DNA from 2 places in the Solibacillus sp. FSL K6-4121 genome. Region 2 is predicted to be linked to the other one. Evidence: predicted binding sites of a transcription regulator. Region 2 holds the regulator's gene; the other holds the start of a gene.
What was found. Region 2 encodes NrdR, which represses ribonucleotide reductase genes. Its sites were predicted from a motif close to AACACNATATATNGTGTT; they were not measured.
Positions count from the first base shown of each region.

Region 1 (6,131 bases), 350 kb from region 2:
TTCAACGAAATCGTAGTAAACACAAAACATAATGTGACACAGTTAAATAAAGCATTAATCGAAAAAGGCATCATCGGTGGATTTGATTTAGGGCGAGTTTACCCTGAATTAGAAAACCATGCACTAATCGCTGTTACTGAAATACGTACAAAAGAAGAAATTGATGCACTAGTTGCAGAAATGGGGGCTTATAATGAATAACGAAAACCAAACACTCATTTTCGAAATTACAAAACCAGGCCGTATTGGTTACAACTTAGAGCCTTTAGATGTGCCTGATTTTGATCTTGAGGAGCTTATTCCATCAAATTTAGTACGTCAAGAAGCAGCTGAGCTACCTGAGGTTTCTGAATTAGATATTATGCGTCACTATACAGCACTTTCCCGTCGTAACCATGGTGTGGATTCAGGCTTCTACCCACTTGGTTCTTGTACGATGAAATACAATCCGAAAATCAATGAAACGGTTGCACGCTATGCTGGTTTTGCCAATGTTCACCCATTACAAGATGAGTCAACAGTACAAGGTGCAATGGAATTATTATATGACCTGCAAACATCCCTTCAGGAAATTACAGGTATGGATGAAGTAACATTACAGCCGGCAGCAGGCGCACATGGTGAATGGACAGCATTAATGATGATCCGTGCATTCCATGAGGCAAATGGAGAAGGGCACCGTAACAAAGTAATCGTACCGGACTCAGCGCACGGTACAAACCCGGCTTCTGCTACAGTTGCAGGTTTTGAAACAATCACAATCAAATCAGGTGAAGACGGCTTAGTTGATCTTGAAGATTTACGACGTGTTGTCGGTCCTGATACAGCAGCGCTTATGCTGACAAACCCGAACACATTAGGCTTATTCGAAGAGAATATTATTGAGATGGCGAATATCGTTCACGGTGTTGGCGGAAAAGTTTACTATGATGGTGCAAACCTAAATGCCGTTATGAGTAAAGCACGTCCTGGCGACATGGGCTTTGACTGTGTTCACTTAAACTTACACAAAACATTTACAGGTCCACACGGTGGTGGTGGTCCGGGTTCAGGTCCAGTAGGGGTAAAAGCGGATTTAATTCCATTCTTGCCAAAACCAGTATTAGTGAAAAAAGAAGATGGTACATACCACTTCGATTACAACCGTCCACAATCAATCGGTCGTGTGAAACCTTACTACGGAAACTTCGGCATTAATGTCCGTGCATATACGTATATCCGATCAATGGGACCAGATGGCTTAAAGGCTGTAACAGAATATGCTGTACTAAACGCAAACTACATGATGCGCCGTTTAGAAGAGCATTTTGATTTACCTTATAACCGTCATTGTAAGCATGAGTTCGTTTTATCGGGGCGTCGCCAGAAGAAATTAGGCGTACGAACACTGGATATTGCAAAACGCCTGCTTGACTTCGGATATCATCCACCAACAGTGTACTTCCCATTAAATGTTGAAGAGGGAATTATGATTGAACCGACTGAAACAGAATCGAAGGAAACTTTAGATGCATTCTGTGATGCAATGATTCAAATCGCACAAGAAACAATAGATAATCCTGCGTTAGTTCAGGAAGCCCCTCATACGACAGTTGTTAACCGTCTAGACGAGACACGTGCTGCAAGAACGCCAGTATTACGTTATAAAAAACAAGAACAAGTAACAGTGTCTTAATATTACCAAAAGGGTCAGAGATATTCTGACCCTTTTTCTAATGGAGAAGTTAGACTTCTTACAATTCACTTTATATATAGTAGAAACTCAAAATTAAAAGCCCTCTAATGAATTAGAGAGCCTTTAAGATTAGTTTTTTGATTTTACTTTACCTGTCCAAGTTTTAAAGCCACCTTGCAATTGATAAAGCTGGCTATAACCCTTTTTCTTTAAAGATAGCGCTGCTCGTGCACTACGGCCGGAATTTTGGCAGTAAAGGTATACAGGCAGGTCAGGACGTATTTCTTTATGACGTGTGTTGAATTGCGTCATAGGAATGTTTCGAGCGCCTAAAATATGGCCTGCTTCGAATTCTTTCGGTTCGCGTAAATCGATTAATTGTGCTTTACGATAACCTTCAATAAATTGTTCTTGCGTTAAATTTGTTACCGCTTTTTTCAATCGCATTGAATTGATTACTACGTAAGCAACGATTACGACTAAAATTGCTAGAATCGTGTATAAAATTGTCACAGCGATATTGCCCCTTTCTTTCTGTACTTTCTATTATAAGAGATGAACTAGAGTTAGTCGAGCCAGTTTGCTAAAATGTATTATTGGAGGCGAGAAATTATGAAAAAACAATGGTATTTTATTAATTCCGGTCCATGTAACCCGGCATTTAATATGGCATTAGATGAAGCTTTGCTGGATTGGCACAGTGAAGGAGAAATCCCCCCTGTCATTCGATTTTATGAATGGAATCCTGCAACTTTATCGATCGGTTACTTTCAGCAAGTACATAAAGATATTAATCTACAAGCAGTCCAAAAGCAAAATTTAGGTTTTATTCGCCGTCCTACAGGTGGACGTGCTGTTTTACATGATCAGGAGCTAACATATTCCGTGATTGTATCAGAAAGTTATCCAAATATGCCAGAGACGGTAACAGAAGCATATCGTGTTATTAGCGAAGGGATATTGCAGGGGTTCCGTCAGCTAGGGTTAAACGCCTATTTCAGTGTACCTGAAACGAAGGAGCAACTTGATGATCTGAAAAAGCCGAAAAGTGCAGTTTGCTTTGATGCGCCAAGCTGGTATGAGCTTGTTGTAGAAGGAAAAAAAGTGGCAGGCAGTGCGCAAACACGTCAAAAAGGCGTCATATTACAGCATGGTGCAATATTATTGGATTTAAATGAAGAATTGTTATTATCGGTATTTAATTTCGATTCTGCTGAGGCAAAAGAAAGAATGAGAAAAAAATTACCTGAAAAGGCCGTAGCGATGAATCAGTTTGTCGATGTCCCATTTACTATTGAGCAATGTGTAAATGCATTTTCAAAAGGATTTGAAGATGCGCTAAATATTGAATTGATTCTTTATGAATTAAACGAAAAACAACAGCAATATGTGGATCAATTAATGCAAAAAAAATATTTAACCGATGAGTGGAATTTCAAAAAATAGATTACGAACATTTGTTTTTATTTTTACGAAAAAAATTTTGATACTCGAAACGTTGATATACAGGGATTTAACATAAACTAAAAAAAATCAACCCTTGATTGAAATAAATATTTGGTGTAATCTTTTTTAAGGAATTATATATAACTCAACATATGGGATAGTCCTAATGAATCAAACACAAGATATGGTGTTTGATTCTCGTTTTTGTTGGGAATGTTAACATTATTAAATAGCGTTCAAAGGGGGCTTGCATGGTGGTAAGTGTTTTAGAACAATCCATCCCATTCAATCAGTTAAATCAGGATATTAAGCAATTTCCTCAAGTTCATCCGATTACACCAGATATGCATATTACGCATAAAGGTGTGTCGCGTCTTGTCATGATTGACCGGTATTCTTTTAAGGATACAGAAAAGAAAACATTAAAAGCAGGAGATTTTGTTGTACTGACAGTAAAGCAGGATCCAAAATTCCCGGCACGTGGACTAGGTATTATCAAATCAATTGATCTCGATAAGAAGAGTGCACTTATTGAAATTGAAGAGGATTATCGCCACGTACTAGAGGGAGAAGAGCAGACAACAGGAATAATTGAGCGCTCTTTAGATATTATTGAAAAGCCTTTGGAAATTTTCTATGAGCAGATTGCAAAGCGAAATGCAACAGGCTTAGCATCTGTAGAAAAAACTGAAGAAAAGCGAAAAGAATGGTTCGAAAAGTTTTACGAACAGCTTGTATCAATGAACTTCATTCCAGCAGGCCGTGTAATTTATGGAGCAGGTTCGGAAACTGAAGTAACATTCTTCAACTGTTATGTTATGCCATTTGTGGCAGACTCTCGTGAAGGAATCAGTGACCACCGTAAGCAAGTAATGGAAATTATGAGCCGTGGTGGCGGTGTTGGTACAAACGGTTCAACGCTCCGTCCACGTAACACATTAGCGCGCGGTGTAAACGGTAAATCAAGTGGTTCTGTGAGCTGGCTTGATGATATTGCCAAGCTGACACATCTTGTTGAGCAAGGTGGTTCTCGCCGTGGTGCTCAAATGATTATGTTGGCAGACTGGCATCCAGATATCGTAGAGTTTATCATTTCAAAAATGCAAAACCCTCGTATTCTACGTTATTTAATCGAGAATACCGATGATGAATCGATTATTCGTCTAGCAAAAGAAAAATTAAAATTCAAGCCTTTATCACAGCAGGAAGATGCGATGTATCAAGGTATTGTGAACTATAAAAATATTGAAGGTTTTGGTGGATTTAATGAAGCGATTATCCGTGACGCTGAAACGAAGCTACGTGATGGCGGAACGTATTCAGTCCATAATGCAGACTTCTTAACGGGCGCGAATATTTCGGTAACATTAACTAAAGAATTTATGGAAGCAGTAGAAAATGACGGAGAATTTCCACTGCGCTTCCCGGATGTAGCAAACTACACGCCAGAGCAAATGAAAGATTACAATGAAAAATGGCATGAAGTTGGCGATGTTCGCGAATGGGAAAAGCTTGGGTACCCAGTGCGCACATACCGTACAATTAAAGCAAAAGAACTTTGGAATTTGATTAATATTTGTGCAACATATGCTGCAGAACCAGGGATTTTCTTCATTGATAACGCAAACGACATGACGAACGCTAAAGCATACGGTCAGCAAGTTGTTGCGACAAACCCTTGTGGTGAGCAACCATTAGCACCATATTCTGTTTGTAACTTAGCTGCAGTAAACTTAGCGAAGTTTGCAAATAAGGAATCAAAAACAGTTGATTTTGAGGCGTTACGTGAAACAGTAAAAGTTGGCGTACGTATGCAGGATAACGTAATTGATGCAACACCTTACTTCCTTGACGAAAATAAAAAGCAAGCACTTGGTGAACGTCGTGTAGGTCTTGGTGTTATGGGGCTTGCGGATTTACTAATCTATTGCGAAAAAGAATATGGTTCTGAAGAAGGCAATGCACTTGTTGATCAAATCTTCAAAACAATTGCGGTTGCAGCTTATGAGCAGTCAATTGAATTAGCAACAGAGCGCGGAAGCTTCCCGTTCCTAGAAGGACAAACAGAAGCAGAAACAGCGCGTTTACGTGAAGCATTTATTAACACAGGCTTCATGAAAAAAATGCCACAGCATATTCGCGAAAATATTGTGGCAAACGGTATTCGTAACTCGCATTTATTGACGGTTGCACCAACTGGATCGACTGGTACAATGGTCGGAGTTGCAACAGGGCTTGAACCTTACTTCAGCTTTACTTACTACCGTTCAGGTCGTTTAGGGAAGTTTATTGAAGTAAAAGCCGAAATCGTAAAAGAATATTTAGATGCGAACCCAGGTGTGGATGAAAATAACTTACCAAACTGGTTCAAATCTTCAATGGAGCTTTCTGCTGAAGCTCATGCAGATGTTCAATGTATTATTCAAAACTGGATTGATTCATCGATTTCCAAAACAGTAAATGCACCAAAAGGCTATGGAGTAGAGCAAGTACAACAAGTGTACGAGCGTCTATACCGCGGCGGTGCAAAAGGTGGTACGGTGTATGTTGACGGTTCCCGTGATACACAAGTATTAACTTTAAAAGCTGAAGAGGCAAATTCAGATGAGCAATTAGAGTTTGAAGAGTTCAAACAAATGGAAGACCAAGTAAAACGTCAAGTTGTGTTAGTGGATACGATTAAACCATTAACAGATACTGACGTAACAATCGGGTCGGAAGTAGGTAATACATGTCCTGTTTGCCGTCAAGGTACGGTAGAGGAAATGGGCGGTTGCAACACATGTACAAACTGTGGCGCACAGCTGAAATGCGGACTGTAAATTTTTCCAAGTGAATTTGAAATAAATTAAAATCATCCCTCCCCTAAGAGTTTATTAGGGGAGGGATGATTTTTTTGTTGGCAATAACATATAGCCTTAGATTCATCTGTCACTAAATCCTTAACCGATTCGTAGCATGGTGTACTAATGGCCAGGCACGCACGTCAATTTTTTTTGCGAAGTGGACG
Region 1 covers NZ_JBBOCS010000002.1:1,238,583-1,244,713, reverse strand. Annotated here, with positions in the region: gene gcvPA (aminomethyl-transferring glycine dehydrogenase subunit GcvPA) at 1-201, shown strand, start outside; gene gcvPB (aminomethyl-transferring glycine dehydrogenase subunit GcvPB) at 194-1,675, shown strand; gene MHH95_RS15895 (rhodanese-like domain-containing protein) at 1,805-2,188, opposite strand; gene MHH95_RS15890 (lipoate--protein ligase family protein) at 2,288-3,121, shown strand; gene MHH95_RS15885 (vitamin B12-dependent ribonucleotide reductase) at 3,373-5,943, shown strand; gene MHH95_RS15880 (YqjF family protein) at 6,056-6,131, opposite strand, start outside.
Region 1: the regulator NrdR is predicted to act here: its motif matches at 3,296-3,313, upstream of MHH95_RS15885 (vitamin B12-dependent ribonucleotide reductase).

Region 2 (6,131 bases):
GAAAACAGGTTATTCGACAGCAGCCGATGTGCTGGAAAAACTGCAGTCCGAGCATGATATTGTAAAGCATATTCTGGAATACCGAACACTTGCGAAACTTAAGTCAACTTATATTGAAGGGTTGATTAAAGAGGTACATGAAGCGGATTCCAAAGTGCATACCCGCTTCCAACAAGCATTAACATCAACGGGACGATTAAGCTCAACAAACCCGAATTTACAAAACATCCCGATTCGTTTGGAAGAAGGACGCAAAATTCGAAAGGCATTTGTTCCTGCAAAAAAAGATTGGATTCTGTTTGCTGCAGACTATTCTCAAATCGAGCTGCGCGTATTAGCACATATGTGTGGTGATGATGCGCTTGTAGAGGCATTCCAGCAAGGAATGGATATCCATACACGTACGGCAATGGATGTGTTTAATCTTGAAAATCCGGATGAAGTGACAAGCTTAATGCGTCGCACAGCAAAAGCTGTTAACTTTGGCATTGTATACGGGATTAGTGATTATGGCTTATCACAAAGCCTTGATATTACACGTAAAGAGGCGGCAATTTTTATCGAAAACTACTTGCAAAGCTTCCCGGGTGTAAAAAACTATATGGATACAAGTATTGAAGAGGCCAAGAAAGCCGGCTTTGTTACAACGATTTTAAATCGCCGCCGCTACTTGCCGGACATCACAAGCTCGAACTTCAATTTAAGAAGTTTTGCGGAGCGTACGGCGATGAACACGCCGATTCAAGGAAGTGCAGCAGATATTATTAAAAAAGCAATGATTGACATGGATGCACGCCTTGAACAAGAAGGGCTGCAGACGAAGCTGTTGTTACAAGTACACGATGAGCTTATTTTTGAAGCACCAAAAGAAGAAATTGAAATTTTAGAACGTATCGTACCTGAAGTTATGGAAAATGCAATTAAGTTAAGTGTGCCGTTAAAAGTTGAGTTTTCATATGGTCCTACATGGTACGATGCGAAATAAGGAGTACCAGTTATGCCGGAATTACCAGAAGTAGAAGGGGTCGTACGTGATTTACGACCAATAGTAGAAGGAAAAACGATTGTTTCAGTCTCTTTATCGGATGTCGTGTATACATCGCATGAAGCAGGGAAACAGGCGATTGTAAAAAATGCGAAGCCTTCACAGTTTGAACTAGTAGTACGCGACATGATAATCGATAAATTGGAGCGCAGATCAAAATATATATTCTTTCATCTCAAGAAAAGTGATGAACGTTTTATTTTAGTAAATCATTTAGGGATGAGTGGTGCATGGTTTGTTGTTAATGATGTGCTGGAGATTGCGGAAGAAAAATTTCGGAAGCATATTCATGCAGTATTCACTTTAGCAAGTGGAGAATTACTTGTCTATGCAGATATTCGCCGTTTTGGTGAATTACGCTTTATAAAAGAACTCGCAGATCATCCCCCTTTACTGAAAATGGCACCGGAGCCTTTTGATGAAAGCGCATGTGATTTTTTCCTAACGCAAAGTGAAAAGCCGAAATTTGCGAAAAAGGCAATTAAAGAAGTCATTATGGACGGTCAAGTTATCTCAGGCTGCGGGAATATATATGCAACTGAAGCTTTATTTAAATTATTCATTCATCCTGGCCGTGTGACAAGTGACTTAAATAGAGAGAAAAAAATGGAGCTCTTTCAAGTGATTTGTGATGTACTTCAGGAAAGCATCGACTCAGGCGGCTCTACAATATCTGACTATCGGAGTATTAACGGTGGGGCAGGTACGATGCAGCATCGCTTAAAAATGTACGGAAAAAAACAATGTGTAATATGTGAAGCAAATACAGAGTCCATCGTTATCGGGGGAAGGACGTCAACATATTGCCCTCAATGTCAAAAGTAAAGGGGAATTACTGTGATTATAGGTTTAACAGGAAGTATTGCAAGTGGAAAAAGTACAGTCGCAAAAATGATTCAGTCATATAACTTACCAATTGTTGATGCCGATCAAGTTGCACGACAAGTCGTAGAGCCAGGAAGTCCAACGCTTTTGAAAATCGCAGAAGTATTTGGACAGGATGTCATTTCTGAAGATGGTACAATGAACCGCGCAAAAGTAGGGAATCTTATTTTTCATGATGAAACGAAGCGTCAACAACTAAATGCCATCATTCACCCAGCTATTCGTGAAGAAATGATTCGCCAGCGTGATGAGTTTATTTCCTACGGTGAAAAAAACGTATTTATGGATATTCCATTATTATTCGAAAGCAAGCTCGAGCATTTTGTTGAAAAGATTATCGTAGTTTCTGTAACGGAGGATGTTCAACTAGAACGCTTAATGGAACGAAATGGCTTGACCGAAGAAGAAGCAAAAGCACGTATTGCTACGCAAATTCCTGTTAAAGATAAAGAAGCGCTAGCTGATGTAGTTATTTATAATAATGGCTCTTTGGAAGATACTGCCCTTCAATTGCAAAATGTTTTATTTGAATGGAATGTTTTGAAATAAAATAATGCCTTGCCCGTTTTTGTTTGAAGTGGGTTAAGGCATTTATTTTTAGGGTATGTATTATCTGAAAATAACAACTTTTTTTATGTGCGTTAAATATGTTCACCTTTTTAGAATATGTGTTATACTAATCAACGAATAAATAAAACGAATGAATCGTACTTTTAGGAGGATTTAAATAATATGACAGTTTCTATTGCAATTAATGGTTTTGGCCGCATTGGTCGTATGGTATTCCGACAAGCGATGATGCGCGGTGATGTTAATATCGTAGCAGTAAATGCAAGTTACCCATCTGAAACGTTAGCACATTTAATTAAGTATGACACAAATCATGGTGTATTCCCAGGTACTGTTGAAGCGGTTGAAGGTGCATTAATCGTAAACGGTAAACGTGTTGAGCTAGTTAGTGAACGCGATCCTTTAAAATTACCATGGGCTGAAATGGGTGTAGATATTGTTATTGAAGCTACTGGTAAATTCAATGACCGTGAAAACGCTGCAAAGCATATAGAAGCTGGCGCGAAAAAAGTTATTTTAACAGCTCCAGGTAAAAATGAAGATATTACAGTAGTGTTAGGTGTAAACGATGATAAATTAGATTTATCAAAACACGATGTCATTTCAAATGCTTCTTGTACTACAAACTGCCTAGCTCCAGTAGCAAAAGTATTAAATGATGAATTTGGTATTGTAAATGGCTTAATGACAACTGTACATGCTTATACAAATGATCAAAATAACATTGATAACCCACATAAAGATTTACGTCGTGCTCGTAACTGTGCATCGTCAATTATTCCAACTTCAACTGGTGCAGCTAAAGCTTTACGCTTAGTGTTGCCAGAATTGGATGGTAAAATTCACGGTATGGCCTTACGTGTACCTACACCAAACGTATCATTGGTGGACTTAGTTGTAGATTTAGAAAAAGATGTAACAGTAGAAGAAGTAAATGCTGCATTTAAAGCAGCTGCTGAAGGCAAAATGAACGGTATTTTAAACTTCTCAATGGAGCCATTAGTATCTTCAGACTACAATACAACAACATATTCTTCTACAGTTGATGGATTAACAACAATTGTTTTAGGTGACCGTAAAGTAAAAGTAATTGCTTGGTATGATAACGAATGGGGTTACTCTGCACGTGTAGTAGACTTAGCAAATAAAATTGCCAAAGAATTAGTAGCGGTTAATGCATAATTTAATTTCTTTTTACGAGTAAAAAGATTGAAAAGTCTTGATTCGAAATTCGGTAAGTGATTCTTTCGGCATGTATAGTGCCGGGATATAACTAAACTATTGCCTTTTGTAGAATATTTATTTTTACAAAAGGCATTTTCTATTGTGTGAATCGATAGGGCACTATATAATTGAATCACTTTCCTTTTGGAAAATTTCGACGCGCATGAAGAACTATTTCACGCGCGTTGTTTTTGTTATAATATAGATAAACTAACATTTAGGAGAAATAAAATATGAGATGTCCAGCTTGTCAATACAACGGTACACGTGTTGTAGATTCAAGACCTGTTGATGATAATAAAGAAATTCGAAGACGTCGTGAATGTGAATCGTGTGCTTTCCGTTTTACGACATTTGAAAAAATAGAAGAAACACCTTTAATTGTTGTGAAAAAGGGTGGCTCGCGTGAAGAATTCAGCCGTGAAAAGGTATTGCGAGGACTAATACGGGCATGTGAGAAGCGACCGGTTGCTTTAGATCAATTGGAAGAGATAGTATTATCAATTGAAAAGGAATTACGTCGACTTGGCAATGCAGAAGTACGCTCGGAAGAAGTGGGTGAAATGGTAATGGATCGTCTTGCAACAGTTGATGAAGTTGCATATGTACGATTTGCATCCGTTTATCGACAATTTAAGGATATTACTGTATTTATCGAGGAATTAAAAGAAATTATGACACGCCAGTCAAGTGACAAATAAGTTTTAGGAGGGGGACAAAATGGTTCACTTTAAAGAAATACAGCCAACAGATCATTTTGAAATAACGCTCCCTCACGCATTATCTACAAATGAACGTCAATTATTAACGCTATTTTATCAGCCCCTAACAGGACCGGAGCCGATAAGTTTATTTTTAACGCTATGGGCGGAAGCTGAAAATCATACACCTCAGCAATATAATCATTATTATTTGATGCATGTATTGTCGATGCCTTTGAAAAAGATTTTTGAAGCGCGAATTGCATTGGAAGCGATTGGTTTAATGCGTACTTGGCGAAAGGATACTGCTAATGAACGTCATTTTATATATGAATTAGTAAGACCACTCGATGCACCGAGCTTTTTTAAAGATCCGCTTTTATCGATGTTCTTATTTAGTAAAATTGGCGAGGGAGCTTATCGAAAATTACGTCAGCGCTTTTTGACTCAGCCAAATAAAGAACAGTATGAAGAGGTTACACGTACATTTATGGATGTGTACCGTCCGATTAATCAAAATCTGCCTCAGGATGAGTTGGAAACAATGACACCGAAGCAAATTGATTATCCATTTTATTATGAGCAATTTGATTTTAAGCTACTGCAGGCTGGCTTATCTGAGCAGTTAATACCGAGTGCTGCATTAACTGTGAAAGCAAAGGAAACAATTGCAAAGCTTGCCTTTTTGTATCATCTCACACCATTGCAAATGCAAAAAGTGGTAATACAAGCATTGGACGAGCAAAATAAACTAACGACAGATCGTTTAAAACGTTGTGCAGCAGATTATTATAAATTGACCGTTTCTACAGAAGCCCCTGTCATGACAAAAGTATTCGAGGGGAAAAGTAATGATACTTTACACGCGGAAAACTTGACGAAAGAACAAGAACTTCTGCATTATTTGGAAACAACACCGCCTGTTCAAGTGTTGCGTGACATCAATAATGGAAAAGAACCAATTCCTTCCTCAATTCAACTTGCAGAAGATTTAGTTGTAAAGTATAGCATGCCTATAGGAGTGGCTAATGTACTGCTCGAATATGTCATGTTATCGACAGATATGAAATTACCGAAAAGCTATGTAGAAAAAATCGCAGATCACTGGAATCGTAAGCAATTGAAGACGGCTAAAGAGGCGATGGATTTAGCTCGTGAAGAACGCGATAAATATACGAAATGGAAACAGGAAAGTTCAGTGGTCAAACAACCGGCTACTTCCCAAAAGAAGCCTTCGTACAATCGTAAAAGTGGACGAGATGAACAAGTTCCTGACTGGTTTTACAAGCGCAATGAGCAGCAGCAACCAGAAAAAGACAGTACAGTGGATTTCGAGCAGGAGCGCCTAAAAATATTACAAAAGCTTGATAGGGCAGGTGAATAACAATAGAACCGATTAATAATCAATTAAATCAAATCAAGAAAAAAATGCCCTCTTTTAAAGAACGTTTTGAAGCGATGCGCAGAGAGACGATCGAACATCCGAAAGTTCAGCAGTTTTTACGTGAACATGAACAGCAAGTGACGAAAGAAATGGTTGAAATTAGTTTACCTAAATTATACGAATTTATTTCACAGTCAACAGGATGTTGCGGAAATGGACATACAGGACAATGTACAAATTTATTGCAAGGTTATCTTCCGAAACTATTTATAACGCATAATGTCATTGATATTACGTATGTTCCTTGTGAGCAAAAGCTTCG
Region 2 covers NZ_JBBOCS010000002.1:1,592,619-1,598,749, reverse strand. Annotated here, with positions in the region: gene polA (DNA polymerase I) at 1-985, shown strand, start outside; gene mutM (bifunctional DNA-formamidopyrimidine glycosylase/DNA-(apurinic or apyrimidinic site) lyase) at 998-1,870, shown strand; gene coaE (dephospho-CoA kinase) at 1,883-2,479, shown strand; gene MHH95_RS17760 (glyceraldehyde-3-phosphate dehydrogenase) at 2,663-3,682, shown strand; gene nrdR (transcriptional regulator NrdR) at 3,958-4,425, shown strand; gene MHH95_RS17750 (replication initiation and membrane attachment family protein) at 4,445-5,809, shown strand; gene dnaI (primosomal protein DnaI) at 5,812-6,131, shown strand, end outside.